Regions from separate parts of the Paenibacillus sp. FSL H8-0261 genome, predicted to be linked through region 2. Evidence: predicted binding sites of a transcription regulator. Region 2 holds the regulator's gene; each other region holds the start of a gene.

Region 1 (10,871 bases), 410 kb from region 2:
TATTGTTCGATTTCGAGAAGTAGCTTTTCTTCTTCCTCTTGCTCTGCAATGATTTCCGCTTCATTTGGTGCAGCAACAATAGTGGACAGGTTACTTGCTTCACGGATCTTGTTCTCAATGATGAGTGCAATATCTTGATGTTCTTTCAAGAACTGTTTGGCATTCTCACGTCCTTGACCGAGACGCTCACCCTCATAGGAATACCATGCACCACTCTTATTCACGATGTCCATTTCAGTACCGATGTCTACAAGACTTCCTTCTCTGGAAATCCCTTCACCATACATGATATCAACATCAGCTTGTTTAAATGGAGGTGCTACCTTATTCTTCACAATCTTGATCTTGGTGCGGTTACCTACAACGTCGTTACCCATCTTAATACTTTCGACACGACGAACATCCAACCGTACGGAAGAGTAGAATTTCAACGCCCGACCACCCGGGGTTGTCTCAGGGTTACCGAACATAACACCAATTTTCTCACGAAGCTGGTTAATAAAGATAGCAATTGTATTCGATTTACTAATGGCACCAGATAGCTTACGAAGCGCTTGAGACATCAAACGAGCCTGTAGGCCGACGTGAGAGTCACCCATATCACCTTCGATTTCCGCTTTAGGAACCAACGCAGCTACGGAGTCAACGACAATAATGTCTACTGCACCACTACGGACAAGTGCTTCAGCAATCTCAAGTGCCTGTTCACCCGTATCTGGCTGAGATAGCAACAATTCATCAATGTTTACGCCCAAGTTACGTGCATACTTCGGATCGAGCGCATGCTCAGCATCGATAAATGCAGCTTGTCCTCCTTGTTTTTGCACTTCTGCAATAGCATGAAGAGCAACAGTCGTTTTACCGGAGGATTCAGGTCCGTATACTTCAATAATACGTCCCTTTGGAAGTCCGCCTATACCTAACGCAATATCAAGTGCCAAAGATCCGCTAGGTACAACTTCCACTTGCATATGAGTGGATTCTCCCAGTTTCATGATCGAACCTTTACCAAATTGTTTTTCTATTTGACGAAGCGCCATATCAAGCGCTGCACGACGATCTGACAATCAGACCACTTCCTTCACTGTTTATAATAATATAATAACGTGTTTTTGAGGTCTTGCCAAGCTTTTTTTCGAACATACATTCGTTTTTTTTGTCTCAAGCGTTAATTATCCCTTTTATTGTAAGCCTCCCTCCGGACATAGAAGTTAACTGATTTCTCTACTTCACCGGACATCAACGACTTATGATCAAAACCAAAACAGCGATCAAAATCTCCGCAGATATACAAAAAACCGCAGCAAAGAAATCTCAGTGCCACGGTTCTTCCGTATGTCTCAATTATAACTGGGCTAATCTCCCATTACAAGTCTGAGCCTTCAAGAGGTGTCTCCACCTTCCGTTCCTCAAGTCTGCGCCATAGACGATACAACAGAGCTTTAACAGTACGCAGTCGTATATTTTCACGTGTACCTTTAAGATTAAGCTCGTATACTTCTGTCTTACGCCCACGTTCAGCTAAACCAATAAATACAAGTCCAACTGGCTTACGTTCAGAATAGCCTGGTCCTGCTACACCAGTTACAGATAAACCGAAATCACTATCCGCGATCATTCTCACCTGATCAGCTAACACTTCGGCAACTTCACGACTAACTGCCCCTGGAGCATCTGGCCCCTCCAAATAAGCACTTGGCACATTCAGAAGTTTTTTCTTCAGGTCATTGGAATAACAAACGATTCCTCCCGCAAACATCGAAGCACTGCCTGGAATGTTAGTTATACTCTCCATCAGCAAGCCTCCAGTGCAACTCTCTGCCGCACTTAAAGTCAGACCTGCATCCGCCATCCAATCCACAATCAATTGCTCCAGTGGCACATCAATATTTGCATATAAATGTTCTGGCAAAATCTCTTTGATCTGTTTCTCCAGAATCTCCAGCTTCTTGTAAGCTTCATGCTCGGAAGGTGCCTTTGTCGAAATACGAACGGTTACCTCTCCCTCTTTAGCGTAAGGAGCTATGGTTGGGTCTGTCTGGCTGTGAATAAGATCAATAAGCTTATCCTCAAGCAGTGATTCTCCGATACCGGCAAATTTAAGCATTTTAGAATAAAGTGGCATTTCTGTCGTCAGAGCGTGCTGCTGGAGCCACGGTACAGCTTTATCTACGAACATCGGCTTCATCTCGCGAGGCGGACCAGGAAGCACAATATAATATTTCTTTTCATGCTCAAAAGCAATGCCAACAGCAAGACCAATCTCATTTGGCAACGGTGTAGTTCCTTCAATTATAAGTGCCTGTTTACGATTATTCTCCGTCATTACAATCTTTCGATCATCAAAGAATCGTTGTACATGATCCATTGCCAAGCGATCTATATGAAGTGTGCGACCTAAGGAAGCAGCCAGCGCGTCCTTCGTTAGATCATCTTCTGTAGGACCAATACCACCGGTAAATATGATAACATCCGCTCTGCTTTGAGCGATCTCAATGGCTTGCTGCAAGCGACTGCTGTTATCCCCAACTACGGTTTGAAAATATACATCAATCCCAATAGCAGCTAGCTCAATAGACAAAAACTGGGCATTACTATTTACGATTTGACCGAGCAAAAGCTCCGTGCCTACTGCAATAATCTCCGCTTTCATAGCTGGCTTTCGCCTCCTCGTTATAATGTAGATACACTGCTTTTAGGGTTTAAAAAAGGTAATAGGTGTGCTTTACCTATTACCTCTCCTATATGTAGCTGCCTAAAACGCTTAAGCATTATGCAGCTGTAATAGATCCTTATTCTTCACAAAATAATCAATTCCAGAGTAAATAGTGATCAAGGCTGCAGCCCAGATGGCAATATCGTCTACAGGAATGCTGACGAATTGAAACGGGAAATTATTTAACAACAGCAGTGAGATCGCTACAATTTGTACAACCGTCTTTATCTTACCCCATTTGCTGGCGGCAACCACTTTTCCCTCTAACAATGCTATCTGGCGAAGCCCGGTTACTGCGAACTCACGACTAATGATAACAATTGCGATCCATGAATCACATCTGCCCAATTCCACAAGTGAAATCAGAACTGCAGAAACTAACAGCTTGTCCGCTAACGGATCAAGGAGCTTACCGAGATTGGTGACCATATTATATTTCCTTGCTATGTAGCCGTCTATTCCATCTGTGCTCGCTGCAAGCAAAAAGATTACAGCTGCCACCAAATGATTAACAGATAGCTGAAAAGAGCCCCAATGTATCGGTTCTGGATAAAAACTGAAATCCACCAGTAAGAAAAACATCATAATCGGGATCAGACAAATACGTGCTAGCGTGATGCGGTTGGGCAAATTCACTGAAGTTCCTCCCCTAAATCGTTCATACAAATTGCCTGAGTCAGGCTCATCTATTTCTACTTAAGCAAGTATATTATAGCTATAAATAGGTGTCAAAAAAAATACAAAGCACCCCGCATAATGGCGCTGATAAGCACTGCGGGGTACAAAATGCTATTTTAAGTTGTTGAACTGCAGGTCCAGCGGCAAATCAGCTTTACGCAAAATCTGGATAATTTGTTGTAAATCATCGCGACTCTTACCAGTTACGCGGATCTGATCTCCTTGAATCTGGCTCTTCACCTTCAATTTCGAATCACGAATCAGGATGTTAATTTTTTTTGCGTTCTCCTGATCAATCCCTTGCTTAAGACCTAAACGCTGACGAACACTACCCAGAGAAGCGGGCTCCACTTTGCCGAAATCCAAGTTTTTCAGCGTGATACCTCTCTTCACCATCTTCGATTGTAAAATATCAATAACAGCGTTTAACTTATATTCGTCCTCAGAGGCGATAATAAGTGCGTCTTTCTCCAGCTTCAGACTACTCTTGCTGTTCTTAAAGTCAAAGCGGTTGTCAATTTCTTTCTCTGTTTGGTGGATCGCATTGGTTAATTCCTGCATATCCATTTTAGATACGATATCAAATGAACTTTCTGAACTCATAACTACACGTCCTTTGTACTTTTTAGTCTGCTACTATTATAAAAGAATGATACCCTTAAGTCTAATATTGGATAATATGTACCTCACCCGACACAGAAAACAGCCCCACATAGTGGAGCTTTTCCTTCGAAATGAGTTGTGTTTCAGGTAGAAATACGTCTCCAAAGGAAAATATCCTCGGAGACGCACATTCTAAATTCTCTATCTGCTTCGAAGCGGGCTTCGAAACATATCCAGAATTCCAAGCACGATATGTGCAAGACCGAACCCGAGAATTCCATAACCCCAAGCACTTGGTGTCATATAGTATCCGATAAGACTGACAATAACCCCAAGTCCAGCTACAACCCAGCTAACAATCATGAATGTACACCCCACTTTGGCTAAGAACTAGAAACAGTCTTATGTTCCCCGCAAAGCCAAAGTCTATGCATCATTTTTCTTATTGGCCTGTTTCATTAGTCTGGTCAGTAGTATCGGTGGTACCTTCATTCTGGGTCGTTTCACTTCCAGTACCATCATCCAGATTAAGTAGCAGACGAGATGAGGTCTTTTCATCCGTAATCACTTGTCCATTGACAGTAATCTCAGTAGCTGGTGAATAACCAGATTTAATATACATTCCTTCACTTCCAAGTACAAAGCTCATACGATCTCCTGCCGCTGTGTTACCAAATGAGAGCTTTTCACCTTTAGAGTTCTCACCTTTATACACCTCAAGCCAGCTTACCCCAGTAGCAGAAATTTCAACCTTCACTTCACTTCCAGCCGGAGCTGAAACCTTGAATTTTGTTGTTTTTCCTGCTTTCCCATCCGGTGTAACTGTAATGGATTGCGGGGAAGGCGTAGGTGTTGGTAATGGCGTTGGCTCTGCAGTAGGTTCAGTTGTTGCTTCTGTTCCTGCCGAAGAAGTTGGCGCCACAACTCCACCTCCTGAAGCCGGTGGAGATGTTTGAGCAGTCGTAGGATCCTGCTGTTCATTCGTCAGATTCGTCTGATCAATCTGATCAGGATCCGGTTTGTTCAAACTAGATGCATAAATGTAAATCACAACAATAATTAATATTGGAAATGTCCACATTAGCACTGTTGGCAGCCATTTTGCATTCCGTTCGGTTTCTGGTCTACGGCTGCGTTTTTGAATCACCGTTTCCATGGCTGTGTCTTCGGGAGGGGCAGGTACATTCCCATGCTCCTCTAGCAGTTCGTCAGGACTCATCCCTACTGCCTCTGCGTACGTTTTGATAAACGCCCTAACATAAAAACTTCCTGGAAGCACCTTATAGTCTCCAGACTCGATGGCTTCCAAATACTTTTTGCGAATTTTCGTTACTTCCTGGACATCGTCAAGACTCATCCCTTTTTGCAGACGCGCCTCTTTCAATTGCCGGCCCAGTTCCGACATACCATCACCTCCTGTAAATTTCAATGAATATCATTGTTCATTCTTGTTCTATAAATCATCACTGTAGCTAGTCGTAAACGACTCGTACAATATTTCTTCATTTGGATTATTGCGAAGCTCGATAATAATATCAAAATCATCAAAGGTGTACTCAGATTCCCGCACAAAAATATCTGGATGCTCGATCACTTTCGTGCTTGGCATACTCATAACATTTTGTAATAAATTATAATGCTTCTCATTAGAGCGGATCGTACTAACAATACCATCAATAATAAATACATTATGTGGGTTCATCTCATCTTCTGCTAATTGACTTCGAACCGTCTGACGTAAAAGTGTCGAGGAGACAAATGTCCAACGCTTCATCGCGCAGACACTGCCAGCAATGATTGATTCCGTCTTTCCTACACGGGGCATACCTCGAAGTCCTATTACCTGATTTCCATCTTTTTTAAACAGTTCCCCGAGAAAATCGACCAATAGACCAAGCTCATCCCGAGTAAAACGAAACGTCTTCCGATCATCTGAATCCCGTTCAATATATCGCCCATGGCGCACAGCCAGCTTGTCTACGAGTCTTGGAGACCGCAGAGCTGAAACTGTAATATTATCAACTTTCTTGAGCATTTCGCCCATCAGCATTATTTTGTCATCATCATTGGTCTCCAGCAACATTCCGCGAGTCTTTCCTTCAACGCCATTAATCGTCAGAATGTTGACTTCTAGCATCCCTAACATTGAAGCGATATCACCAAGCAGACCGGGTCTGTTCTTGTGAATCTTGTATTCCATATACCATTGTTTATATTCCACTTGTACACCTCATAGATTCCTTTTCCCGCACTTTGATAACATCAAAAAAATGCCGTTCAGACAAAGCGGTCTGAAACACGGGTCATGTTAATGATATATAAAATAAAAATGAAAGGCAAGGTCAGTCCTGTAATAATTGCAGAAAAGCTCCCACAAGGGGAGCTTTTCCGCAAGCTTAGGCGTGATTTTTCGCCAACTTGACCATGAGTTTAGCAATAGTCTGCTTTTCTTCATCGTTGCCGACGTCCCATAGCTCTTTGATTGCACGGTTTTGAGTGTTTGCTGGATCCACTTTTTCATCGAGGAATTCCCCAATTTCAAAAGCCAGCTTTGAGATTGTGTCTTCACTCATCCCAAGTTTCTCCGCCTGTACAACTCGTTTTCCTAGAAATTTCTTCCAGGTGTCAAAATTTTTGATTACGCTATCTTCTTGCGTCATCTTAAATCCTCCTTCATGTTTACGGTCAAACACCTGCATACAGGCTGTAAGCCGCCTTACGTGAGATTTAAAAACAACACTTATAATATGTCTTAGAAGCTAAGTTATTATGCTGGAGTTTTTCTCCAACTGAAGATCAGGTAATCCATCCACCATTTGGACTAATAATCTGACCAGTGATATACCCGGACTCAGGCAAAGCCAAAAAATAAATTAGTGAAGATATTTCATTAGGCGTAGCCAAACGCCCTACTGGAATCTCATCCTCCAGCATACGGACTTCATCCTCCTGTAAATTGGACAGCATGTTCGTATTAACCGCTCCTGGAGCTACCGCGTTAACCGTTACACCAGATGGAGCCAGCTCTTTAGCTAAAGCCTTTGTAAAGGCATTCACTCCACCTTTGCTAGCCGAATAAGCTACTTCGCAAGAAGCTCCAGTGATTCCCCATACGGAAGAAACGTTGATGATACGACCATAACGTTGCGACACCATGTACGGCATAAAGATCTGACTGCACATAAAGGTTCCCTTCAAGTTAATGGACATAATGTCATCCCATTCCTCTTCGGTCACATCAGCTAACATTCCGTAATGCGATTTACCGGCATTATTGACGAGAATATCCGGCTGCATCCCATTACTCTCAAGCTTTTCCGCCATACGTACAATCTGACTACGATCCTTCATATCCGCGTTTACTGTCATTACCTTTGCGCCAAGGGCCATACAACGCCGAGCGACATCATTCGCAGCTTCATGTGAGTGTCTGTAATGAATAACTATATTCATCCCCACAGAAGCAAATCGTTCCGCAATGGCGCCGCCGATCCCTCCGCTTCCCCCTGTAATGAGCACTGTCATTTCCCCTAGTGGTTTGCTGCTCTCTCCCAAAACGCTCACCTAAGGACTCACCACCAATGAAACGGCAAGCTGTTCCCAGTTTACATGGGCTTGCAGACGCTCATTTACTTCTGCCAGAGTGATCGATTCATACATAGGCAGAACTTCAAACAGGTCACCACCACGGAACTGGTAGCGTGTAAATTCATGTGCGATACTTTCAGGGGAGTTCAGCATGCGCAAATAACCGCCAATTTTCTTTTTCCGTGCCCGCTCGAAATCCTTCTCCGCAAAGCCAGACTTTAAGATTAGATCTACTTCTTCTTTAATTCGTTTTAAAAGCAAGTCCGGATCCTTTGTATCCCCACCCATTGCAGAAAAAGCATACTGCGGAGAACTATTAAATTCATGTCCAAAGCTGTCCGAGATCAATTCCTCATCATAAAGCTTTTGATACAATGCTGTGCTACTACCTACCAACAAATCGAGCATTAGCTTCGTTATCAGGTCGCGTTTCAGAGAAGCTTCACCTGTTAGATCTTCTACTTTTTCCTTGAAACCAAACATGATTTTCGGCATCGAAACAGCAAGCTTGCTTTCTAGCCGTTTTGTAGCGACTTGTTCGGGTTCATCTTCAAAAATACGCTTGATTTCACCCTGCTTGCCGTAGGTTTTACCCTTTTGGTTAGCGCGAATCAAGGAAAATACTTTCTCCGGGTCCACACCCCCAACCACGAACAACAACATATTGCTAGGGTGATAAAAAGCGTTATAACATGTGTACAGCGTTTCTTTCGTGATCGTACTAATCGATTCTACCGTACCTGCAATGTCAATACGAACCGGATGCTTCGAATACATCGCTTCAATAAGGCCAAAATACACGCGCCAGTCCGGATTATCAGCATACATATTAATTTCTTGACCAATAATTCCCTTTTCCTTTTCTACATTCTCATCTGTAAAATAAGGTCGCTGAACAAAATCAACGAGCGTACTAAGATTGGTCTCTATATTCTCTGTTGCTGAGAAAAGATAAACGGTCTGATCAAAGCTTGTAAAAGCATTGGCCGAGGCTCCATTTGATGCAAAGGTAGCAAAAATATCGCCTTCTGGCTCTTCGAACATTTTGTGCTCTAAAAAGTGAGCTATACCATCAGGAACAGTGGTTTCTTCTCCACCTGCGACATGAAAATGATTGTCAACGGAACCGTATTTAGTTGCAAATGTAGCATAGGTCTTTTTGAAGGTTGGTTTCGGCAACACATATACCTGAAGTCCGTTATCCATGACCTCATGATAAATGGTCTCTTGAAGTCTGTCGTAATGAATTTGTTCCATCGTTATTCCTCCTTTCCTGTCAAGAAATATATCGTATCCAGCTGAAAGGTTTCGGCGGCAGCTTTTACATCTTCAGCACCGATTTGTTCCACCTGCTCCAATAGCTGATCAGCTGTCCGTTCTTTTCCTGACAACTGGCGGTTGAAGTCGTAAGAGATCATTTCAAAAGCAGAATCCGGAATCTCGGAAAGCTGATTGCGGATCATAGCTTTGGTCTGACTCAGTTCCAGATCACTGATATTGCCAGCTTTCATCTCTTCCAATTGTTTCTCTATAATGTCCACGGCTTTGCCGTAATTTTGCGTTTCGATGCCTGATTGAATCGTTCCAATGCCCTTGTGGCCGTCATAACGAGACGAAGCATAATATGCAAGGCTTGCCTTCTCACGTACGTTAACGAAGAGTTTAGAGTGGGGATACCCTCCTAATATTCCGTTGTACATAAGTGCGGACGCGTAATTATCATCCTTATAAGTAATAGAGGTGCGTAGACCCAGGTTCAACTTGCCCTGACTGACATCCAGCTTCTCTTCTACAGTCCGCACCTCATTAACTGATACAGGTACGAACTTAGAGCTATATAAGCCCACCTCGGACTGAACCCGACCGAAATGACGCTGTACAAGCTTTTCTACTTCCTCAGCTGTAGTGTCACCCACTACATAGAGATCAAGGATGGCATCATCCAGCCAGGAATTATACGATTCATACAAACTTTTCGGAGTGATTTGATCCAGATCCGCTCTTTGCCCCAGAGGGTGAAGACGATATGGCTCGTTACGGCACATTTCCTCAATACAGCGCTCAGCAGCGTAACGTATCTTGTCATTTACGATGGACTCCAGCTTCTTGCGAACGGTTTCACGCTCCGTTGCAACATACGAAGGTCGGAAGCTGCCGTCTTCAACTAATGGACGAGTCAGTACTTCACCTAAGAAAGCGAAGGATTGTTCAAGTAAGCTCTCCTTGCTTTGCACAAAAGAGTCATTAATAGTATCCATGCGGAACTGAACGATTTGATAATCGCCTCTTTTATAAATATCAAACCCGAATCCAGCGCCATACAGTTCCTCCAAACGCTCGCGGAATTGTGTGGTCTCCGGATAAGTCGCGGTACCTCTGCGAAGCACGAATGGAGCTAGTGCAGTAGAGGTTACTGTATTCTCATCAAGAGGGATCCCCGCATAAAGTGAGATCGCGTAGGTCTTGAACGCCTTGGTTGGCATAACGTGAATGCGCAAGCCTCCTACGGTGCCATGCTGAAATACATTATTAGTCAAGTCCAAAACTCCTTTACGGCGTGGATAGTTGCTCTACATCATGTTTATGAATTATTAACCATTCTAAACCATTCCAAAGTAAGGAAGCAACCGGAAGCCTCTTCCCGGTTGCTCTCTGAATTCTCTATCCTTCTTTTTACATACAGAAAATATGCTGGCCAATCGTCTTCACCTGAGGACGGGTCCAAATCCATTTAGAGGTCGCTGTTTTAGGATTGAAGTAATACAAACATCCACCTGAAGGGTCCCAACCATTGAGTGCTTGCTGCACTGCTTTACGTGCTTGCTCATTGGGCTCCAGATAGATCTGACCATCGGCCACAGCTGTAAATGCTCCCGGTTGAAAAATAACGCCAGACGGCGTATTCGGGAAACTAGGTGATTTCACTCGGTTTAAAATGACCGCAGCAACAGCAACCTGACCTTCGAAAGGCTCACCTCTGGCTTCTCCATACACGGCATTAGCCATGATCTTGAGATCATTTTCCGATAAGCCCATCGAATTACCTGAAGACAATCCTGGAGAATTCGTTTTATTGGACGTATTTGTTTTATTACCAGTGTTATTCTGTGCTGTCTTATTTCCCGTGCCCGTAGAAGGCTCAGTAGGCTTCCAGTTCTTCGTGGCGTTATACAGCTTCAGCTTAGTTTTGGCACCCACAATGCCATCAGACTTCATTCCGAATTTCCATTGAAACCAAGTTACTGCATTCTTCGTTTTTGGCCCAAAATGACTGTCTATTTTTCCG
Region 2 (10,871 bases):
ACATAATTTTATATTTTTCTTGCAAAGGTATATCTTTCATAGGATAATATGGGTATATTTTCCTAGCAAAAGTTGGAAAAGGATATTATCTGAGAGGAAGTAGAATATTGAAAACAAAGAAACCTTTTTTTAAAAAATGGTGGTTTTGGCTTATTATTGTTTTTGTTGTAATAGGGGTGATTGGATCACAGGGGAATGATAGTGAACCTACAGTATCAAAATCAGAACCAGCAGTGGCAAAGGTAGATGATACTGCAGCAACAGAGAAACCGGTCGAAAAGGAAAAGCCTACCAGCAAGCCTACAGAAGAGCCAAAGGAAACGATGATAACTGAAGTTGGACAAACCATCACAACTAAGAATTTTAAGCTTACAGTTGAATCTCTGGAAAAGCCTAAGGGAAATGATTATGTACAACCATCAGAGGGTAATGAGTTTGTAGAAATCGGAATTATACTTGAGAATATTTCCAGTAAAGATTATATGGTAAGCTCTATGCTAATGTTCAATGCATACCAAGACAGCTTCTCCATAAATGAAGATCTCTTGGCTCATACTTTGGATAGTCAAGTAGGAACAATGGACGGCGCTTTAGCTGCAGGAAAGAAAATTCGTGGCAAACTAGCTTACCAGCTTCCTAAGGATTGGAAAGAACTTGAAATCAATACTGATTTTACGGTTTTAAGTTTTAGTTCAGATGGAGAAATCAAAATCGTTCTTCAAAATAAATAGGATATTTCACATATAAGAGTCTCGCCAAAGCTGGCGGGGCTTTTTTTATTATTAAACCTGATAATCTGCATTTACATAAAGTACCAAACCGATTATATTGAAAGAAAAGCGTAATGGATGAGGGGTGTTATATTTGGCGAAGATTTTTAATGAAAATACAGTTTCATTTAAACAAAAGTTATCTCCGATCCCTGAGTTTGCTTGGCATACGAGTGAGAGGTTAGCTGAGATCGCAAATTCTAAACATCTTGTCTTCGACATAAGATCGCTTGATCCAGATAAGTATTCCTTTCCTTATCATTTTCATAGAAACGCTGAAGAAATATTTGTGATTTTGACGGGAAAAGCGATGTTAAGAACTCCCGAGGGTTTTAGTGAGGTTTCTGAAGGTGATGTACTATTTTTTGAAATAGGACCTGAAGGAGCGCATCAACTTTATAATCATACGGATGCCCCTTGCAAGTATCTTGATCTCCGAACGAACCAGGGCATAGATGTTTGCGAATATCCGGACTCAGGTAAAATCAACATTCTCCCCTATCAAGAAATTTATCAGGCGGATCAACAAGCGGACTATTATAAAGGAGAAGAGCAGGTAAGGGAGAAATGGAACGGAATGGAGGATCACACTTGATTCAAGATCGATGGTTCACAGTCACGAAAATTGATCCAATTACTTATGCAATCAGTGAATATGGACATTGGGAAAAGGTGCACTCTTTTTTGTTGTTAGGGAAAGAACAAGCGGTGTTGATTGATACGGGATTAGGCATCGATAATATAAAAAGAATAACGGATCAGTTAACGGATTTACCTATCGCTGTCATCACTACGCATGTGCATGCAGACCATATAGGCAGTCATGGACAATTTGAGACGATCTATGTTCATAAAGAGGATGAGGATTGGCTAATTAATGGAATACGAGGTTTGACCCTTGCCCAGATCAGAAAAGATATGAGCCGAGATATTACTCTTCCTGTTCCTGAGACATTTGATCCTAATAGGTATACGCCTTATCAAGGGAAACCAACAGCTCTATTGCGAGAGGGAGATGTGCTTAATTTAGGCGGGCGTAGATTAGTAATTTACCACACACCGGGTCATTCGCCAGGTCATATTAGCATCTTTGATCATGCCAACGGGTATCTGTTTACAGGGGATTTGTTGTATGATGTTACGCCAATTTATGCTTTTTATCCCTCTACTAGTCCGGCAGATTTAGTGGCTTCTTTAGAAAAGATTGCGCAAATTCCAAATGTATCTCAAGTATTCGGCTCTCATAATACGTTGGGTCTAGATCCAGCTATTTTGCAAGAGGTTATGAAGGCAGTTCGTGAACTACGTGAACGGGATCTTGTCGCTCATGGTACGGGCATTCACCGATTTAACGGATTTAGTGTGCAATTTTAAAATGAATGTTGGATGCAGCGAAAACGGCCCTCTCAAAAGGACCGTTTTTTTGTCTTTCCTTAAGGTTTTCAAAATTTCTAATTGGGAAAGGTAAAGTGAAGTAATAATAGGCGGAAGGGGGGCATTCATTCGGATACGATCGACCTGAAGAAAGCATGTAATTGTTGGACTTGGGAGTAAGCTTCTTTGTATTGATTATCGGATTGTTGAATGGGCAATAAGCCTGGCAAGAAGGAAATACTATACACAGGTATTTCATTGCTGTTCATGTATATTTTAAGCGTAAGTTCCTCAATAACATCAGCCTCTTCGTCAAAGCTATTAACCACATTAATATCCGCACTTGAAGCAGTTGATTTGCTGTTTTGTTGTCGTTTAGATACTTTTGAAAGGGTTAGTGCGTTAACAACAATCTCTGATCCCATTATATTGTCGAACGAGTATAGCTTTGCTATTGCTTTTTTGCTTGTTTTCGGATTGCTGGTACCTATTGCTATTTTTTTATAAGGTTCATTAAGGGCGATCAAGTGAGATTGATTGGGCGGAATGAATGTTTTGGTGAATATAATATTAAAAGATGAGGTTGCGTTTAACAGCTTAGAAAGTTCAGAAGAAGTAGATAGTTTTTTTAATTCTATAATAACGGCACTTAGAATTAAGACTCCTCCTACAATGGCAAACATATACATTAAGAAAATCAGCATGTAATCACACCTCCAATGATCTCAGTAGAGCAAGATTTATTGCTTATTGAAAGATATGCCTGAATTCTCTCTACTAGTATCTGTTAAGAGCGAAAATCGTGGGAATTTAGGAAACGACTACTGATTAGAAAAGAGAAAGCACCCAGAGATCTGCCGATTTTGCAAGCTGAGTGCAAAATTGGGGCAACTGCTGGAGTGCTTTGTTGAGAGCTTTTTAAAATAAATATGTCAAGATCATAAGAAATTGAAGGCTGTGATTTGATCAGTATAAACAATTAGCTGTTTGTATTCGATCGGAGATTCATAGTGAGTATAGGGTCTTACAGAAACATCATTAAGGACTACAAAGTTATAGCTGAAATTTTTATCGGGATGTTCCGCACCTAAATAAGATATGTATTCATCTACAATGACATCATCCATTAGAGATTTTAAGTCAAAAACATCCTCTTTATTGGAGGTGGAAGGGGAGATGGTCCCTTGAATACTGCCGAATGAGGTGAGTAAATTTACTTTTTTTCCACCCACTTGATCGTTATTTAACAATAAGCCAGAGAGTTTAACAAGTGCATCGACTTTAAAATCGACGAGGGTTCTAATTTTTGAGTTGTTCAAAACGAGACACTTCCTTTCAATTTGAAATCCTGTTAACATTATTCGACATATAACCACATAATTCCTATTAGGTCATCAAAAATACATAAATACAAACACGACCCCTCCATTGAACCATGAGTGAGGCGTGTTTATCTATAGAGATAGATTTAATTCCTGATCGTTACTCGTGTTCCAATCGGTACAATCGCAGCTAGTGCTAACACATCTTCATTGTACATACGAATACAACCGTGGGATACTTCGTGCCCTATGGATGAGGGATCATTATTTCCATGTATCCCATAGTGAGGCTTAGATAGCCCCATCCAAAAGACCCCAAATGGACCACCTGGATCGGGTTGTTTGTTGATGATTGTGAATTCACCGAGTGGTGATTGAGTTAACATTTTACCGATTCCGACTGGGAAGCCCCTGATCACAATGTCGTTATCAAGAAGATAAAGCATACGCTGCGTCAGATCAACTATAATCCGGTAATTTGGCATTGTGCAACACTCCTTTCTAATTAAGATATGAGGAGGATGCCTAAACGGTTATTCATTAAAAATGGTCATTTTAGCCTATGAGAACAAATGTTCTGTAATTGATAAATGGAGTTTGATAACAATAAAAAAGCTATTCTGCATTTGCAGAACAGCTTTTTTAAAAAAATAAAAGAAAGTATATATTTTTACGATATACCCTATCCTTATACTTCTCGTAGAAACGGATACCGTCCTTTAGGACGGTATCCGTTTTCGCTAGGTAGGAGTGCAAACTTAGTGGATATCTCGAAATAATCCGATAACTCTGCCGAGAATGGTTACGCGATTAAGGCGAAGAGGCTCGTACGCCGGATTCTCCGGCTGAAGACGTATATGATCACGTTCTTTATAAAAAGTCTTAACGGTTGCTTCATCTTCTTCGGTCATAGCTACAACGATATCTCCGTTATCAGCCGTTTGTTGTTGACGAACAATAACATAGTCGCCATTCATAATCCCAGCTTCGACCATACTGTCACCTTGAACCGATAACATAAATACTTTGTTATCTCCAACATAGTGAGTTGGAAGCGGGAAGTAGTCTTCAATATTCTCAGTAGCAGTGATAGGAACCCCGGCGGTAACCTTACCTACGACAGGAATGCGAGCGACGGTTTGCGCGAAATGATGGACATTCTCGGAATCCTCTTGGCCAAGCAATTCTATCGCACGAGGCTTCGTTGGATCTCGACGGATAAGTCCCTTCTTCTCTAGCCGATCTAAATGACCGTGAACTGTGGAGCTGGAAGCAAGACCAACAGCTTCTCCAATCTCCCGGACGGAAGGAGGATAACCCTTGCTGCGGACTTCGCTACGTATAAATTCCAGGATCGCCAGCTGGCGACTTGAAATCTTTGACATTGGAATCAACCCCATATAGTAATGTTTGGGAAAATTATAACATAGAACTACCGTTCGCACAAACATAAGTTCTAACTATTATAAATATTAATTCGAAAGAGTTAATAAATGGTAGTCTTGTATTGATTGCGTTTCCTTCATCTAAACGATAAGAGTGATTCTTTATATGAAGAATATGGTAAATATTAACCTCTGAAAAAAAGAGAACAATTGTTCTAAAATAGTATTGAAGAAAACACATGTTCGTGTTATTATAATTTCAAAAGTAAGAACAAGTGTTTGGAGGATGATATTCATGTTAAAATACAGTACATACCGTAGCATCTACGATAAAGCCCCAGTGGTTGAATCTTTAGGACATAATCCTATTACCCGTTATTCAGCTCAGATTAAAGAGATTACAGAGTTTTTGCTTGAAGGCTTGATGCGTTTGTTCCGTAGAGATTTTGTTATTAAACTGACATTGATCATCGTGCTCGTACTATCAGGACTTACAGTAGTAGGTAATGTATTTGCAGGATCTACTACTTTAATGAAGGATGAGAAGCGCGTAGTGGTTGAACGTGGAGATACACTTTGGAGTATTGCTCTTGAGAATAAACCTTCTGATATGAAAACGGCTGTATATATAGAAGGAATTAAAAAATTCAATGGCATTAAAGGTAGTCAGATTAATGCTGGAGATATTCTCACTTTACCTATATATTAATATTCTAAGAACATAATAAGAAGACATGAAGAGCTTGCAGGGAGTAAACCTTGACAAGCTCTTTTTCTCATGGCAGAGTTAGAATTAATTTATAAGGGGAGGGAAAGTTTTGAATATTGATGAGTTGGTCGCGCGTATTAACGAATTGGCACGCAAACAGAAGAGCGTAGGCCTTAATCAAGAGGAAACGGCGGAACGCGCCAAGCTTCGTGAAATTTATTTGGGGAATATTCGCAATAACTTCCGAGCACAATTGAATACGATTGAATTGGTCGATAATGATGAGCATGAACAAGGTAACAAGGGGCGTAAGCATTAACACCCTGTTCCTTTTCATAGATATTACTGGATGACTAGGGGGAACGCATATGGCCCGTTCTTGGGAAAGAATGGTTCAACGCAACACGCAGCAAATTAATAAGCAAAGAAAGAAACAGGGGAAGGAAACGATTTACGCATCTAAATCTAAATCTCCTGGTAAGAACAGCGAAACCTTTAAAGGCCGTAACATTGCATTTCCAGTAGTGTTATTAGTGCTTGGTACTATGTTTTGGATGATTGGTTCAGTGGACCAGGCCAAAGGTAATGGTATGCTTATGAATTGGCTAGGAGTCGTTTTGTACTACTTACTAGCGGCACTTTTGTTCTTCCGACGTCCGTACTTGAAGGTAGAGAATGCTAGACTATCTACTATAAAATTCAACCGCGAACGGTATCTGCCAGCTTCTGATATTGAGAAAATCATCCTTTCGCGTGGAGCTGTTGTAATTAAGCATAAAGGCAAACGCACGAAATGGATTTTTACCAGACTTATGAATCGTTATGATACACATGCGATGGGGACTCGACTGGAAGCATTCGCAAAAGCTCACCAAATTGAAGTAGTTCACGAATAGAAATTAACCAGCCATGGGAGAGGGAGACCTGTAATGCCAATTTCCGCCGTACTATTTGACCTTGATGATACACTGCTCTGGGATGATCGGAGCGTTAATGAAGCATTTCGTTCTGCATGTGAAGCCGCTGGGGATACGATTGATCCACAAGAACTGGAACTTGCGGTGCGTAAAGAAGCCATTGGACTATATGAATCCTACGAAACGAACCCGTTTACAAAGATGATTGGGATTAATCCGTTTGAAGCACTTTGGGGGAACTTTACTGCAGGTGAACAGCCGGAATTCCGTCAATTGGAGCAGCTTGCACCGGGGTATCGTAAAGAGGCATGGCGTCGTGGTCTTGCAGTACTTGGTGTAGAGGACGAAGTTCTTGCTGAGACATTAGCAGCCAAATTCGCAGCAGAGCGTAGAAATCGACCTTACATCTATGAAGAAACGATTCAGGTGCTTGAAGAACTGAAGGGGAAAGTGAAGCTATTGCTTCTGACTAATGGATGCCCTGCATTGCAACAAGAGAAACTAGATGGCGTACCTGAAATCGTTCCTTTCTTTGATCACATCGTGATTTCTGGAAGCTTCGGAAAAGGAAAGCCGGATAAGGAAATTTTTCTGCATGCCCTAGAACTTTTAGATATTGCACCTGAGCAAGGGGTTATGGTCGGAGATAAGCTTACAACGGATATTCGTGGTGGGCTGGCAACAGGTTTGACTACAGTTTGGATTAATAGAAAAGGCAAACAGCCAGATCCGGAAATTCAGCCGGATTATGAAATCAAACATCTTGGAGAGCTTCTTTCATTAGTCCAATCTTTATAAAATTTCATTCATTTAAGCTTAAAGAAGGCAGTGAGTTCCTAGGTATCTAGGAGACTTGCTGTCTTTTTTATATCTACATCATATTTAGTATGATAGATGAGATTTACTAGTATATGATTTAAGTCACAAGAGTTTAGCTGAATTGATGCGAAATACTGAAAAACCAATAATAATGTGTATAATAGATGGAGAATGTATAACATGAATTGGTAGATTCTTAGTAATCAATTCGACTGGGAGGAATCTAAATGAAGATTTCAAGAACAATAGTTCCTTTATTATTAGGTGCAACACTTTTAGTATTGGGAGGATGTTCATCAGACCAAACTAAACATTCTGGCGTACATAATATGAATATGAACATGGACATGTCTATGGAACCTATCAAGGTCGAGTTACATTGGAATCCTGAAGAGGTTGTTGTAAATCAGAAGGTGACCTTTGAAGCAGTGGTGACGCAAGACAACTTGGCAGTAGATGATGCGAAAGAGGTTCTGTTCGAAATTGTGAGTAAAGATGATAGTGAACAGAAAATTGAATTTAAAGGGAAGCTAGTCAGTGATGGAATCTATCAAGCAGAGGGAACACTAACGAAAGAAGGACAATATATTGTTACATCACACGTAACTGCTAGAACTCAACATTCTATGCCTAATAAAGAACTCTCTGTAAAACCATAATTAAAAGAATAGCAATTCCTATGATTACAGATAATGCAGAGTGGAAAGGAAGGCTTTTCGAAATTCCTTTATTCTGCTAAACTTACTCTAATGTTTTACTGGGGGGACTATACGTTGGCTAAATATACACTTGAGGAAAGCTTACAACAAAGAATATTAATTCTAGATGGTGCAATGGGCACAATGATCCAACAGGTGCCTCTGACAGGTGAGGATTTTGGTGGGGAAGAATTGGACGGCTGTAATGAAATGCTAGTATTAACTCGTCCAGAAGTAATTCAGACGATTCATGAGCAGTATCTAGAAGCAGGTGCTGATCTCATTGAAACGAATACATTTGGTGCAACGTCTGTTGTACTTGCTGAATATGATATTCCGCAGCGGGCTCGTGAAATTAATCTGGTTGCAGCAAAACTAGCCCGTAATGCCGTTGATAAATATGATACACCAGATCGTCCCCGCTATGTCGTAGGTGCGATGGGTCCTACAACAAAGACACTCTCTGTTACAGGAGGCGTCACTTTCCAAGAGCTCGTTGATAGCTACGAGGAACAGGCAGTGGCATTGATTGATGGTCAAGTAGATGCGTTATTGCTAGAGACCTCTCAGGATACGCTGAACGTGAAAGCTGGAAGTATAGGTATTCGAAATGCATTTGAGAAGACGGGTATCAAACTGCCAGTGATGATTTCGGGAACAATAGAGCCGATGGGTACCACACTTGCCGGTCAGAACATTGAAGCATTCTATATTTCTTTAGAACATCTGAAGCCTATCTCTATAGGTCTGAACTGTGCGACGGGTCCAGAGTTCATGCGTGATCATATTCGTTCACTTTCTGCAATCTCTTCAGCGGCTGTGAGTTGTTATCCGAACGCTGGACTGCCAGATGAGAATGGGCATTATCATGAATCTCCTGATTCTCTTGCGCGTAAAATTGCTGCGTTTGCAGAAAAGGGATGGCTTAACATTGCGGGAGGTTGTTGCGGAACGACACCGGAACATATCCGTGCTATGTCGGAGGCACTTTCACAATTCTCTCCACGTCCGCTTGCAGGAAATCATCCGCCGGCACTTTCTGGGATTGAACCTATTTATATTGAGAACGACAACCGTCCATACATGGTTGGTGAACGTACGAATGTATTAGGATCGCGTAAGTTTAAACGTCTTATCGTCGAAGGTAAATATGAGGAAGCCTCAGAAATTGCCCGTGCACAGGTGAAGAGTGGTGCTCAAGTTATCGACGTCTGCGTGCAAGATCCGGACCGTGATGAGATTGAAGATATTAAGCTGTTTCTAGAATTAGTTGTAAAAAAGGTTAAAGTTCCTTTGATGATCGATACTACCGATCCGAAGGTTATTGATCTGGCGTTACAGTACTGTCAAGGTAAGGCGATAATTAACTCCATTAACCTTGAAGATGGTGAAGAAAAATTTGAGCTGGTCACTCCATTGATTCATAAGTATGGCGCAGCTATCGTAGTGGGTACGATTGATGAGACAGGACAAGCAATCAAGGCTACGGACAAACTGGAAGTTGCCAAACGTTCCTACGACTTACTAGTGAACAAATACGGATTAGCTGGAGAAGACCTTATTTTCGACACGCTTGTGTTCCCTGTAGGAACCGGGGATGAACAATATATTGGCTCTGCTAAAGAAACTATTGATGGGATTCGTCTAATCAAAGAAGCACTTCCAGGTGTTCATACGATCTTGGGGATCAGCAACGTTTCCTTTGGATTACCGGAAGCAGGACGTGAAGTGCTGAATTCAGTATTCCTCTATGAGTGCACTAAGGCTGGATTGGATTATGCGATCGTAAATACCGAGAAGGTAGAACGTTATGCGTCTATTCCTGCTGAAGACCGTCGTCTTGCGGAGGAATTAATTTATAATACGAATGACGACACGCTTGCTGCTTTTGTAGCCGCCTTCCGAGGGAAAAAGGTTGAGAAAAAAGAGAAAATTTCTAACCTGTCACTAGAAGAGCGTCTGGCTTCATATGTAGTTGAAGGCACCAAAGAAGGACTTATTCCAGACCTTAATGAGGCGCTTACCAAATCAGGACCTTTGGAGATTATCAATGGCCCGCTAATGGCCGGGATGTCAGAGGTTGGACGGCTGTTTAATAACAATGAGTTGATTGTTGCTGAGGTGCTGCAAAGCGCTGAAGTGATGAAGGCTTCTGTTGGTCATTTAGAGCAGTTTATGAAGAAGGATGAGACATCGGTAAAAGGTAAGATCATGCTGGCAACTGTAAAAGGCGACGTGCATGATATAGGTAAGAATCTGGTGGAGATCATCTTATCCAATAATGGTTATCAGATCATTAATTTGGGTATAAAAGTACCACCTGAGACCATTATCGAAGCGTTTCGTCGTGAAAAAGCCGATGCGATCGGATTGTCTGGACTACTCGTAAAATCGGCACAGCAGATGGTGCTGACTGCGCAAGACCTACGCACGGCTGGGATTGATGTGCCTATTATGGTAGGTGGTGCTGCCTTGACCCGCAAGTTCACCAAAACACGTATCCGGCCGGAATATGATGGACTGGTATTATATGCTAAGGATGCTATGGATGGACTCGATATTGCTAATCGGCTTATGAATCCTGTTGAACGGGAGAAAATTGCCGAGGAAATTCGAGTGGAAGCAGAATCCGCAGTGGCAGTTGCTCCTAAGCAAGAGCTTCCTACGCTGACTAGAGCTGTACGCTCCAAAATTTCTCCAGATGCACCTGTATTTGTTCCACCCGATTTAGAGCGCCATGTCATTCGTAATTATCCATTGGGGCATATTATCCCTTATGTGAACATGCAAATGCTGCTCGGTCACCATCTGGGGCTACGAGGTTCTGTAGAGGCGCAATTAGCTGCTGGTGATGAGCGGACTGTGGAGTTGAAAGGT
Region 3 (10,871 bases), 1.4 Mb from region 2:
CGCATAATAGAGAGCTTACTATTACAAATAAGGCAGCAATTTAACTACCGATAGGTAACCCGCGTAGATAAAGAATTGCCTGGGTATACTATACTTGCTGCCTTTTTATTATGAACTTACACAAATCATCTTCAGTCGTCTTTGGGTTCTTGCAATAAAATGGAGAAGGTCCCCGTTTCATGATCCACTTCAATCGACTCGATCCCAACAAAATCCGGAATTTCGGGGTGTACTGCATCTACGTTATAATCTGGATGAGTCATCAATAATTCAATTACTTTAATGGCTTCCATATCGATCCCCCTTGCGAGAAATTCCACCATAATTAATGGTCCTTCATTGCGACTACCTTTATTATCTCCGCAGTCATTATTGAATATGTGTTAATCGTTCTTCGTTTCTTCCCATCACGGCCAATAATTGCCCCTGAAAAACACGTCTTTGAATTTGATCAATCCGCTGTAAAGCCAGCTCGCTTGGCACTTGAAATTCTGCTGCAAGATAGCTGATTGCATCTTCCCGTTGCTCAGGCAATGTCATGCGGGAGATCATGGAGTAGGGCATAGCTGCATAAAGAATAAATCGCTCCGATTCATCCTCCTGTGCCCGCGTAAAATGTTCTGGCATCAATATTTGATTAGTACCATGGCGGAGCAGATGACAGAGCTCATGGAGAAACTCTAGCCGCTGCAGACTGGCTGGAAGCCGGTTGTCAATAAACATGGTGTACATCCCCGCTGATGCTTCGATGCTCTTGCTTCTTACATCCAAATAATGAACCCAAATATTAAGCCGTTCTGCAATATAAGCAATCGAAATTTGCGAAGGCTGAGTAAGGTTCAGACGCTTGTATAAATCTTCTGTCCACTTCTCCAGCGCAGTCATTTGATAATAGGATTTCATGTTATTCATATCATTCACCTCATTCAGAATCAGTTATAGGATCGTATGTTCGCATAAATGAGCAAAAGAAAAGCCCGAAGGCTATGTAAAGTAAAAAACATAAGGACACATAAGAACGAGTGTTCTCGTGTGTCCTTAGCATAAAGCAATTAAACACTAATATCAAGTGTTTTTCCTAAATTCGGAGCAACGCTTTTGCCCAGCATTTCCACCATCGTTTGACTCTGGGTTTCAGCCTGATTTTTGGCAATATTCATGACTTGTATTCCTACATTTTGAGCTAAGGATGCCTGGCTCATTGCCATTGATAATGCGGCTATATCCATATTGCACCTCCTTTGTGTATATCCTGTTTATCGACAGTGCCTACCTAATTCATTAGGTGAATAGCATTTGTTTGCCAGTTCGCCCAAACAGCTTATCTCCTTTTTACATATCTTGTGCTGTAGTCATTAATCATTAGGAGGAATTAATTATGGGAATGGAACATTGTGGTTGTAACGTAGGTCCTGTAGTAAGCCCAGTAAATGTAGGTCCGGTGTGTAGTCCTTTTACTTCAACAGGAGCTATTCTGGTACTCTTCATCTTGCTGGTTATCATCACTAAAGCTTGCTTATTCTAAGCTAGCTGATGCACATTGTAGCCCCATCCGGTATACCGGATGGGGCTATTCTTTTGAAGCACTGTTCACGTTAGCTTATTATTTGAACATAAATTCTACGCGGGTTCCATCCGCATAATCTTCTAACTGATTGCCAACCCAGCTTCCTGCACCGCGGTTATCTTTTGGGGTTATGTATTCAATGTCGGCCCCTTTGCCGCCTTCATTACACATGGCCATGGGCCATTCATCGCGGTCGTAGCCTTTTTTGGTGGGGATCCCTTTTAAGGATTCTTTGCGGTTGTCTTCAGCCTGCTCACGGTTAATCGTGCACGTCGCTGACTCCCCTTTAGCAATTGCGTCCTGAATGTGCTTAGCGGTCTCAGGATAACGATCTGATGGGAAGATCAGCTGAACAACTTCTGAATCGGATGTGGACGAGGGGGCTGCCGGATCTCCGTTCTGTTCATACCAGTAACCGCCCAAAGCAAGTAACACAACAATGATGAGACTGGTGAGTAATTTCTGTATTTTCAAATCTGCTCCTCCTTTTTTGGAACTTAAAATAGTATATCTTATATCATAATGCAGTGCGATTTAATATACTTAGGAAAAATAAGAGGAGGACGGAATTGGATATGGAGTATTTGATTACGATTGAAGATCAGACGCTTATTGCCTCTGCTGAAGATATTATTACTAGACGCTATGAATGGGGAAGACACCATGTAGGGGCGGCGCTCCGTACTAAGACGGGGGAAATCTTTACAGCGGTACATGTAGAAGCTAGCATGGGACGAATTACAGTCTGTGCAGAAGCGATGGTGATTGGAAAAGCGATATCCGAAGGCTACAAGGAATTTGATACGATTGTTGCGGTAAGGCATTCTGATCCGGACAGCGAGGAAAGAGAAATTAAAGTAGTTTCTCCCTGCGGGATGTGCCGTGAGTTAATTGCTGATTACGGGAAGGATTGCAAAGTTATTGTATCCGAGGACGGCCGGTTAGCTAAATATGATATTTCTGAATTACTACCGCTGAGATATACGAGGTGAATTGGAGATATAGTCAGGAGCCGCCGGGCTCCTTTTTTTATTGAGCCGTGAATTTATTCAGCAGTTCCTTACACTGTCCTAAATTAAATTACAACTTCATGTCCATTCGCTGAGTTCATGTCACTATTGTCCCCATACTATAACTTAAAAAAGTTAAAAGGATGTGAGAGTGGATGGAACAGCGCAATCTTCGAAATATGGTTGATTCGGCATCGAGGTTTGTGAGCGATGTTCAGTGGCAAATCGCGTTTCGTAAATTGCAAATGGCTCCGGCGGATTCGGAAACGGTACCTTCTGCTCAGAAATTGTTGAATACCCTTTATTTTCTGCAAGGAAAAGGATGGATTAGTGGACAACATGATTATTTGGAGAGCGCGGATGAGTTCAATGGGAAGCTGAAAAATACTAGCGGGCAATTCGCCGCCCTTCACGGCTATGAGCTGGGGGCAATCAATAATCAGACGGCGGCACTAATAGACAATCAGCGGGATTGGGTCGTTAGCAGCGCTATTCGCTGGTATAAAGCCGGTGGAATCGTAACGATTAGCTATCACGCTCAGTTGCCAGGGACTGCGCCAGCTTGGGATAACGTATCTACGAGCATAAGCAACGCTGATTTTGACAAATATATAACCCCGGGTACCTCTCAGTACAACGCACTGATCGCTGATCTGGATAAGATAGCCCTTTCTTTAAAAAAACTAAATGATGCAGGTGTTCCTGTGCTCTGGCGGCCGTATCATGAAATGAATGGCGGATGGTTCTGGTGGGGGAAGAAGATCAACTACGTGGGTCTGTGGAACCTTATGTTTGACCGTTTCACCAGCTATCATAAGCTGCATAATTTATTGTGGGTCTGGAGCCCAAATGCCAAAAATCAGTGGAGTGATGACCCTGCCGAATACTACCCAAGCGGTGACAAAGTAGATGTGCTGGCACTAGATATCTATGATGGGGATTTTAAGGGGAGTCACTATGATAGTCTATGGGATCTGGGTCGTGGAAAAGTGATCGCGATTGGAGAAAATGGAGAGCTACCGTCCCCTGCACTACTATCTAAATCACAGCCCAAATGGTCTTATCAGATGACCTGGGGCAAGCTTCTTTATGAGAAGAATACCGATGCGGTAATTAGAGCCTTTATGAATGACAGCTTTGTATTCACGCGGGAAGAGTATGCTGCTGAGGCGGCAATTGTAGCCGCTAAGGGAGACGGTGTGCTGCAGAGTGGACTATGGGGGCAATATTACAATAACATGACTCTTAGCGGCGCACCTGCGCTGACGCGAACCGATGCTAACATCCAATTTTCGTGGAAACAGGGTTCGCCTGATCCAACCATTCGAGTCGACGCTTTCTCTGTACGGTGGAGTGGAAAACTGACTGCAGCCTATAGTGAAACCTATACCATTTACTCCTCCTCTGATGACGGGGTACGGGTGTGGATTGATGGAGGGCTGATCATTGATAGCTGGGTGAATCAGAGTGGACAGGAGCGAAAAGGCAGTGTGAATCTGATAGCTGGCAAGCTACATGAAATAAAAGTGGAGTACTATGAGAATGAGGGTGACGCGCGAATTGTATTGCAGTGGGAAAGTCCTAGCCAACCCAAAGGGATTATTCCAGCAGGAGCGTTTTATCTTCCATAAGACGATATCCGAACTGATTCGAGCATCGGAATATTAGCGAAAAAGCCCCGGATTTCGGGGCTTTTTTAATGTGAAAGGTTCTTAGATTTGTTCACGGTAGCTAATGTTGTTGGCGATCTTCTCGTCACGAACAGCTTTGCGCAGAACATCTTTGACGGTTTGGGCATCATGGATTTTTCGGAAAAGAAGCTGAGGCGCTGAGGCATCATCAGAAAATACAGTTAATGTACCGATGCCGAGCATCCGGTCCATGATAGATTGTGCTACGGATAAATCGCGTACACGCAGTAATTCGATTTCTTCGACATTTTTACCGATAAGTCCGGTCTTTACCATAATGCGCTGGCTTGTAATGGTGTACGTAGTCGTGTTTAGGCGTACGATTCCTTTGAGGCGATCAGAGATACTGGCTGGTTTGCCTTTCCAGAGCACGACTTCTTGAGTAGCGTTTGGATTTGCTGATGGACGACGGGTGGTCACTGGAGCAGTTCCGTCAATGCTAGATCCGCATTCTCCACAAAATTTAGCGCCCTGCTTATATTCTGATCCGCAGGTTGTGCAATAAGGCATAAATACTCTCCTTCCCTGATTACAATTGAAATAATTATAACATAATAGTCATTTTACATAAATTTCATTTGCGCTTTACACAAACCGACATTATTCTGTTAAGTGGAGGGATAAATAATGAAAAAAGTGTTACTAATAGGAACGCTAATGCTGACTGTCATCCTTAGCGCCTGCAGCAATAATAATTCAACTTCATCGGCTCCTGCCTCGGAAGAAGAAGTGCAGGAAACCGTGCAAAACTTCTACAATGAAATGTCTAAACTTGATGAATTAGGAAAATCATCTTTAGCGGAGTTCAACGAAGCTATTGCTGCTTATTCAGCAGGAGAACTTTCGGACAGGCAGTTGGAGAAGAAGATTAACGAATTCCAAAAGACCGCAACAGACCTATCCAATCAGGCTGAGAAAGTGAAAATTTCCTCTAGCTTGCCCGAAGACATTCGTAAACTGCTTGATGAGTCCAAAATTGCTTTTCAAAGTGCTTATTCTCTAAAAGAACAGGCCTCTCAAGGTGCTGATTCCGCAGAGGTCACTGCTGAGAAGTTCGAGGAATTGAATCAGAACGCTGACGTCGCGATGCTATACGGCATTTCCAAGCTTAATGAAGCAAGAGAAGCAACAGGACTCATCGATGCTGATGGTCAGTCCACCGCTGAATCAGAGAAAGTTCAAGAATAGATCGAAATTTAGACGCTGAACAGTTCAACTGTCAGCGTCTTTTTGATGCGATTTTGAGCTTGAGTAGAGGTAACACTGCCAATCCTATAAATAAGCCGGCTACGATTCCTTTTGTGAGGTCTGAGAGGGTGCTGCTTCGATATACGAGGGGGTATAGACACAGGAATAATACGGGAATTAGGATGAGCAGGGCATTGTTTTTTTTCAATTGGAAAGCTCCTCTCATTTAGATATTAATTATTATACAACTTTTAGATAAAAGAGGAGGATTTTAAAGTGGTATCTTTTTCCTGATTATTGATTATTCAGCGAAGGTGTGGATATAATACAAACATACGTTCGTGTGTGGCGGAATAAGTATAGAAATTAGGGAGGGGTTACCATGGGCAAAAAGCTGGAGAAAAACGGACTGTGGGAAAGCAGTCGCATGATGCTGCCGGAGCATAAGGTAAGAATTATTAGGGATGAACGGGAGACCCTGCGCCGCATTAAGCCTATTCTGGATGAGCAGAAGCTGGAGGAGATCGAATGTACACTGGCCTTATCGTTACGGAGTCATGTGCGCGTCACTGTTGTGCTGTTTGATCCTTTTGAGAATACGACAATTAGTGGTTTTGTGACTTCCATTCACACCCACTCGCGTGAGTTTAAGCTACAGTGGGCGGAGGAATGGAAGTGGATCAATGTAGATGATCTAGTGGAGGTTTACATCGTCTAATGCTGAGAACCGCTGACTTCACTTTTTTCATAAGCAATTAGGGTCACCGTTGGGTTGCCGGTCAGATGTGCAATGGAAGCTTCGGCATTTCGAATAATTTCGAGTGCTTCTTCCTGCTCGCTCAGGGCAGCAACTTTATAGCTATCACTATGAATGTCCATATGTGTTCCCACCTTTCGCTAATATTTTGCCCTTTTTTGTAGAAATGATCCAAGGTGAAGAAGCTATGAATAGGTGCTTTTCAGGGGAGATCTCGGGGATACCGGGGTCTTTTTTTTGCAGATGCAAGCAGGGGTATTAGTACAAGCGAATGGGGAAGCGGGATCATTGATTATACCAAGGGGTGATTCTATGCTGACTTTAGATCAAGTGAGGGACAAATCGGCAGCGAGGCTTGTTGGGCTTCATCCTGTTTTGGCAGCAGGGGCGAAGGCTTTGATTCAGCAAAGCTATGCCAGAGGAGTGCCCATCGTTATTACTCAGGGATTGCGGTCGATTGCTGAACAAAATGCCTTGTATGCGCAGGGGAGAAGTAAGCCTGGACCTATAGTTACCAACGCCAAGGGTGGAACCAGCTATCACAATTATGGCCTTGCGTTTGATTTTGCGCTTTTGCTGCCGGATGGAAATAGTATTTCCTGGGATATGAATCGTGATGGTGATAAAGATAAAATAGCGGACTGGCAAGAGGTTGTACAGGTGGGAAAACAGCTAGGGCTTGAGTGGGGAGGAGACTGGACGTCTTTTAAAGATTATTCACATCTGCAAATGGCCTTCGGCTTAACTACGACTCAACTTCGGGCAGGTAAACGTCCTACGACGGATCAGGTCAATGAAGCTTTAAAAAGAATTACTGGGGAGGATGACCAGGTGAACAAAGACGTTAAAGTAACGATAACCTTAAACGGTACTAAACTTACGGAGGGTGTTCTTGATACCGGCGTAACATATGTACCCGTGCGTGCTCTGGCTGAGGCGCTTGGAGCAAAGGTTACGTATGACGCAGCGAGCAAGACAGTGAATGTTGTAAAAGAGTAAAGCTATTCATGTATAGACAGTGCCACCCAAGGGGAAATTATCAGTGATAACTAACCATAAAGGGAGGCATAACACTGTGAACAAGCTGATAACAAGCCTTGCATGCGGTACTGTACTGTCAATGAGTATAATGGGAGCTAGTTACGCTAATCCAATCGGGTCAGCCGCTTTAGGCGGTATCCCGAACGCGAATACGGGCATGGATGGTACCGTGAATAACACTCGGATGATGAATACGGAAGGCAATCTAATGAACGGTACCACGGGAACGATGAATCAGCATGAGAGCATTATGAAAGATAAGATTCGCACAGGGGAAAATTATAGACCTAACACCAATAACTACAATGAAAATTACACCCGGGATAACTACAACAGAAATACGGTAACTCCACTATCCAACACTACAACGGATGGTAGATATCGGGCAACCAGTACAACTACAAATACTGGGACTACCAGCAGAGGATCTAACTGGGGCTGGCTCGGATTGTTTGGACTCTTGGGCCTTGTCGGAATGAGAAGCAGAAGTGACGAACGCAGATAATCGACATGCCTAATAACCCGTGTCGGCACACGCTGGAACGGGTTATTTTTAATGTGATAAAACTTTTTTTGAAAAAGGGATTGCGCGTTATCGATATTCATGATATTATATTTCTTGTCGCGTTATACGTAAACATCGTATGAAGCAACAACACATAATATGCCGGGGTGGCGGAACAGGCAGACGCACAGGACTTAAAATCCTGCGGTACGTGAGTACCGTACGGGTTCGACCCCCGTCCTCGGCATCACAGTGAAAACCTTGAGAAATCAAGGTTTTTTTGTTTTTCTTGATTATTTTCAAAAGGGAATTGTATTTAGAACAATTATTAAGCGCACAGGATTTACTCCTTTAATTATGGAGTTTTGTCATGAAAGGTACCCAATTTACTAGCAAGTTCCTCTTCCCCGGTTAAGACCTCGATCATGATGCCCGCCCCCAAGCGAAATCCATACTCCTCCTCTGAAAGTCGCTCTTTCCAAATCTCTATGATTTCAGATGTTTAGCGCCATTTGAACCAATATGTTTTTTTAATTTCTTGCCAACGCATTAGATAATCAGAATTAGAGGCGACTTAATTGACAAAGAAGAGATGGCTAACTATTTTTATGTTGTTTATAGTCTTATTATCGGGTTGTAAAAAAAACAACTCAGATACTTTAAGTGATACACCAACAGCTAAGGATGAAGAGTATAATCTGATGATTACAAATAACAGTCCGTTGGATTTAAAAAGCGTAGTTGTTACTGTTGATGAAAAAGATACCATCCAAATGGACTCTTTGATCGATAGTAATATTAAACTTGGAGAAGTTGCAAAGTTCCAGATGAAAAATGGAAAACATGTATTTAAGGTTACACTCAATCCGAAAAAAATTACTCAGTAAGTAGAGAATTCACCGAAATTTTTAGAAAAGGAATAATTGTTGACTATGAAGTGATAATAGAAAAAAACGAAGTATCTATCAAAAAAATTAAAGACAATGAATAGATTGACTGTAGGAAACAGATATCATCAAAAACTTAGTCTCTTCTGAACAAAACACTAACATAAACGATATAGTCATTAATCTTTCAGATTTTCTAGAGGGTATGACAGGAGAGCTCCTAGTTAAGAATCCGATAAATTACTTGTTCAACTCTACTTTTGATGACATTAACTTAAAAGGCATCCCCTACCTTCTATAGTTGCATTCGTCCATCGGCAGCGATGGTAGTTGATGATCTCATTTTTCCAAATACGCATCTTTTTCAAACCACTTTTAACAGCTTCGTGGTCAATCTTATCGCCCTGTTCACACCAACGGTTAAATCCATTCGTTGCAGCTTCGGCATTGGGTGAATAGTTATACCAAGTAGTAAAAGCTTCTTTCCGTTCCCAACATTTTCGTAGGAGCGGAGAGTAACCGAGTAATTCATCCAGCGTTTTCTTACTCTCTGCAGATAGAGATTCCACTTGGAGATTTAAGAGACGATGGTTGGCTTTGAGCCATGCTTTTGCCCGTGGCGAAAGCTCACTCTGTATCGTTTTACGAACCTCTTGCAGGGCCACAATAACATAGCCATGGACATGAAAGCGATCAGCGGAGTCTGTTAAGAGAGTTTACACAAAAGATTTGACAGACCCTGAAGTTCGTCAAGAATCGAAAGATTCATAAAGAAACGCCATCCTTTCCTATAATTCTACAGAAAGAATAACGTCTTTTTTTGCTTTATGGGTAGTGTAAAACCTTAGCTTGATAGCGATGGGTAGCGTCAGGAAAATACGGTTATCCTGACGCTACCCCGTATACAAGTTAAGTTACAAACAACTAATTTGAACTTAATGCATTATTGACAGTTGCGCTGTCCACGATTTGAATAAATTTTTTAACCTTATCATTCTCATCAAATTCATATAGATGGCAAAAGTCTGCTATAAATGATTTTCCTGTTGCTTTATACGTCCCACTATATTTTCCGTAGACGATAACAGTGTGATTATTAAACGCATAGATTTCATCTTTTGCAGAATAGCCATCCCATTCGGTTCCAAGGCGTTCATGTACGTTTTTCACTACTTCATCTGGACCTACATAAGTACCCGCATAAGGAAATCCAGCAGCTTCTGTCCAAGATACATTATCACTTAAATACATTTTGAAGGCATCCAATTTTCCTTCACCGGTTAATACATACGTTTCATGTAATAATTTTTGGTATATATTCATAACATTACCCCCAAGAAATTTCTTTCGTTACAACTTTTGCACTTAATTCTAATACGCCTTTATTTGCATAGCCTGGATATGCTGCTTCAAGCTTTGCAACAAAATCCGTAGAAGTTTTACTTTCTTCGGAAGCTTTAATTGCAGTTTTTAGATAATTGATAGTTGCAATAAGTGCTTGATTATCTAAGGATTTTTCAATTGAACCATGGCTTGGTACGATTATGTTAGCATTTAACCCTTGTAACACTTTCAAGTTCTCAATCCAAGCTTCCATTGCTTCTTTTGAGCTAGTATCTGCTATGAAAACATGTATTTCGTTGAAAATATCAATGCCACCAATCAATAATTTCAATTCTCTGTTAAATAAGCTAGTTCTGTAATTATCTAAACCTACAAGTTCAAATGTTAAACCTTGAAAGTCAATGGTTTTTTCTGTGAATACTTGAGGCAATACAACATTACTTGGTGCGTTCTCTCCAAGTGCATCTTTCCAGACTTTTAATTTACCTAAGACAGAATGAACAATATGTTCAACAGTGGATTCTGTGGCATACGCAATGGCTTCTGGAAACGCTGCTTTAATACTTTCTAACCCAAAGTAGTAGTCCGGATCTCCATGAATAATAAAAATTTTATCTAAATATAAGTTATTTTTATTTAGGTAATCAACAATTTCTTTCGAATCGGATTGAGTAAATTTCGTATTTATTAAGAATGCATGTCCTGCTTTTTCAACTAAGGTTGCAGTCACCATAAAACTATTTTCTTCAGAACTAAATATCGTCAATTTCACATCATTTTGATTCATTTCGATTGTTTTAAACATAGAATTTTATCTCCTTTTTGGTGAAATTATTTAATAATATAACAATCTTTAAAACGTGCTTCAATTTTATCCGACG

Evidence for each region. Region 2 encodes LexA, which represses DNA repair genes until DNA is damaged. Its sites were predicted from a motif close to CGAACATATGTTCG; they were not measured.
Region 1: the regulator LexA is predicted to act here: its motif matches at 1,137-1,150, upstream of recA (recombinase RecA).
Region 3: the regulator LexA is predicted to act here: its motif matches at 942-955, upstream of MHI27_RS23300 (ImmA/IrrE family metallo-endopeptidase).

What each region holds. Positions count from the first base shown of each region.
Region 1 covers NZ_CP150297.1:4,260,638-4,271,508, forward strand. The annotation lists gene recA (recombinase RecA) at 1-1,067, opposite strand, end outside; gene MHI27_RS18895 (competence/damage-inducible protein A) at 1,367-2,653, opposite strand; gene pgsA (CDP-diacylglycerol--glycerol-3-phosphate 3-phosphatidyltransferase) at 2,765-3,352, opposite strand; gene MHI27_RS18905 (YajQ family cyclic di-GMP-binding protein) at 3,506-3,997, opposite strand; gene MHI27_RS18910 (hypothetical protein) at 4,199-4,360, opposite strand; gene MHI27_RS18915 (RodZ domain-containing protein) at 4,440-5,402, opposite strand; gene MHI27_RS18920 (DUF3388 domain-containing protein) at 5,451-6,218, opposite strand; gene MHI27_RS18925 (DUF3243 domain-containing protein) at 6,394-6,657, opposite strand; gene ymfI (elongation factor P 5-aminopentanone reductase) at 6,794-7,522, opposite strand; gene yfmH (EF-P 5-aminopentanol modification-associated protein YfmH) at 7,562-8,842, opposite strand; gene yfmF (EF-P 5-aminopentanol modification-associated protein YfmF) at 8,845-10,122, opposite strand; gene sleB (spore cortex-lytic enzyme) at 10,259-10,871, opposite strand, start outside.
Region 2 covers NZ_CP150297.1:3,848,188-3,859,058, reverse strand. The annotation lists gene MHI27_RS17100 (DUF4352 domain-containing protein) at 108-731, shown strand; gene MHI27_RS17095 (cupin domain-containing protein) at 865-1,365, shown strand; gene MHI27_RS17090 (MBL fold metallo-hydrolase) at 1,362-2,144, shown strand; gene MHI27_RS17085 (hypothetical protein) at 2,270-2,848, opposite strand; gene MHI27_RS17080 (hypothetical protein) at 3,083-3,463, opposite strand; gene MHI27_RS17075 (L,D-transpeptidase) at 3,613-3,951, opposite strand; gene lexA (transcriptional repressor LexA) at 4,225-4,851, opposite strand; gene MHI27_RS17065 (LysM peptidoglycan-binding domain-containing protein) at 5,147-5,560, shown strand; gene MHI27_RS17060 (DUF896 domain-containing protein) at 5,670-5,879, shown strand; gene MHI27_RS17055 (hypothetical protein) at 5,929-6,456, shown strand; gene MHI27_RS17050 (HAD family hydrolase) at 6,490-7,275, shown strand; gene MHI27_RS17045 (FixH family protein) at 7,524-7,955, shown strand; gene metH (methionine synthase) at 8,130-10,871, shown strand, end outside.
Region 3 covers NZ_CP150297.1:5,221,524-5,232,394, reverse strand. The annotation lists gene MHI27_RS23310 (hypothetical protein) at 1-7, shown strand, start outside; gene MHI27_RS23305 (hypothetical protein) at 132-323, opposite strand; gene MHI27_RS23300 (ImmA/IrrE family metallo-endopeptidase) at 370-912, opposite strand; gene MHI27_RS23295 (YjfB family protein) at 1,053-1,229, opposite strand; gene MHI27_RS23290 (hypothetical protein) at 1,379-1,525, shown strand; gene MHI27_RS23285 (NucA/NucB deoxyribonuclease domain-containing protein) at 1,604-2,035, opposite strand; gene MHI27_RS23280 (cytidine deaminase) at 2,143-2,559, shown strand; gene MHI27_RS23275 (glycosyl hydrolase) at 2,733-4,208, shown strand; gene MHI27_RS23270 (PH domain-containing protein) at 4,290-4,778, opposite strand; gene MHI27_RS23265 (hypothetical protein) at 4,896-5,456, shown strand; gene MHI27_RS23260 (YolD-like family protein) at 5,839-6,174, shown strand; gene MHI27_RS23255 (hypothetical protein) at 6,171-6,335, opposite strand; gene MHI27_RS23250 (M15 family metallopeptidase) at 6,526-7,212, shown strand; gene MHI27_RS23245 (hypothetical protein) at 7,289-7,759, shown strand; tRNA gene MHI27_RS23240 (tRNA-Leu) at 7,921-8,006, shown strand; gene MHI27_RS23235 (hypothetical protein) at 8,338-8,646, shown strand; partial or broken gene MHI27_RS23230 (transposase) at 8,916-9,332, opposite strand; gene MHI27_RS23225 (nuclear transport factor 2 family protein) at 9,571-9,969, opposite strand; gene MHI27_RS23220 (cytoplasmic protein) at 9,974-10,795, opposite strand; gene MHI27_RS23215 (DsbA family protein) at 10,822-10,871, opposite strand, start outside.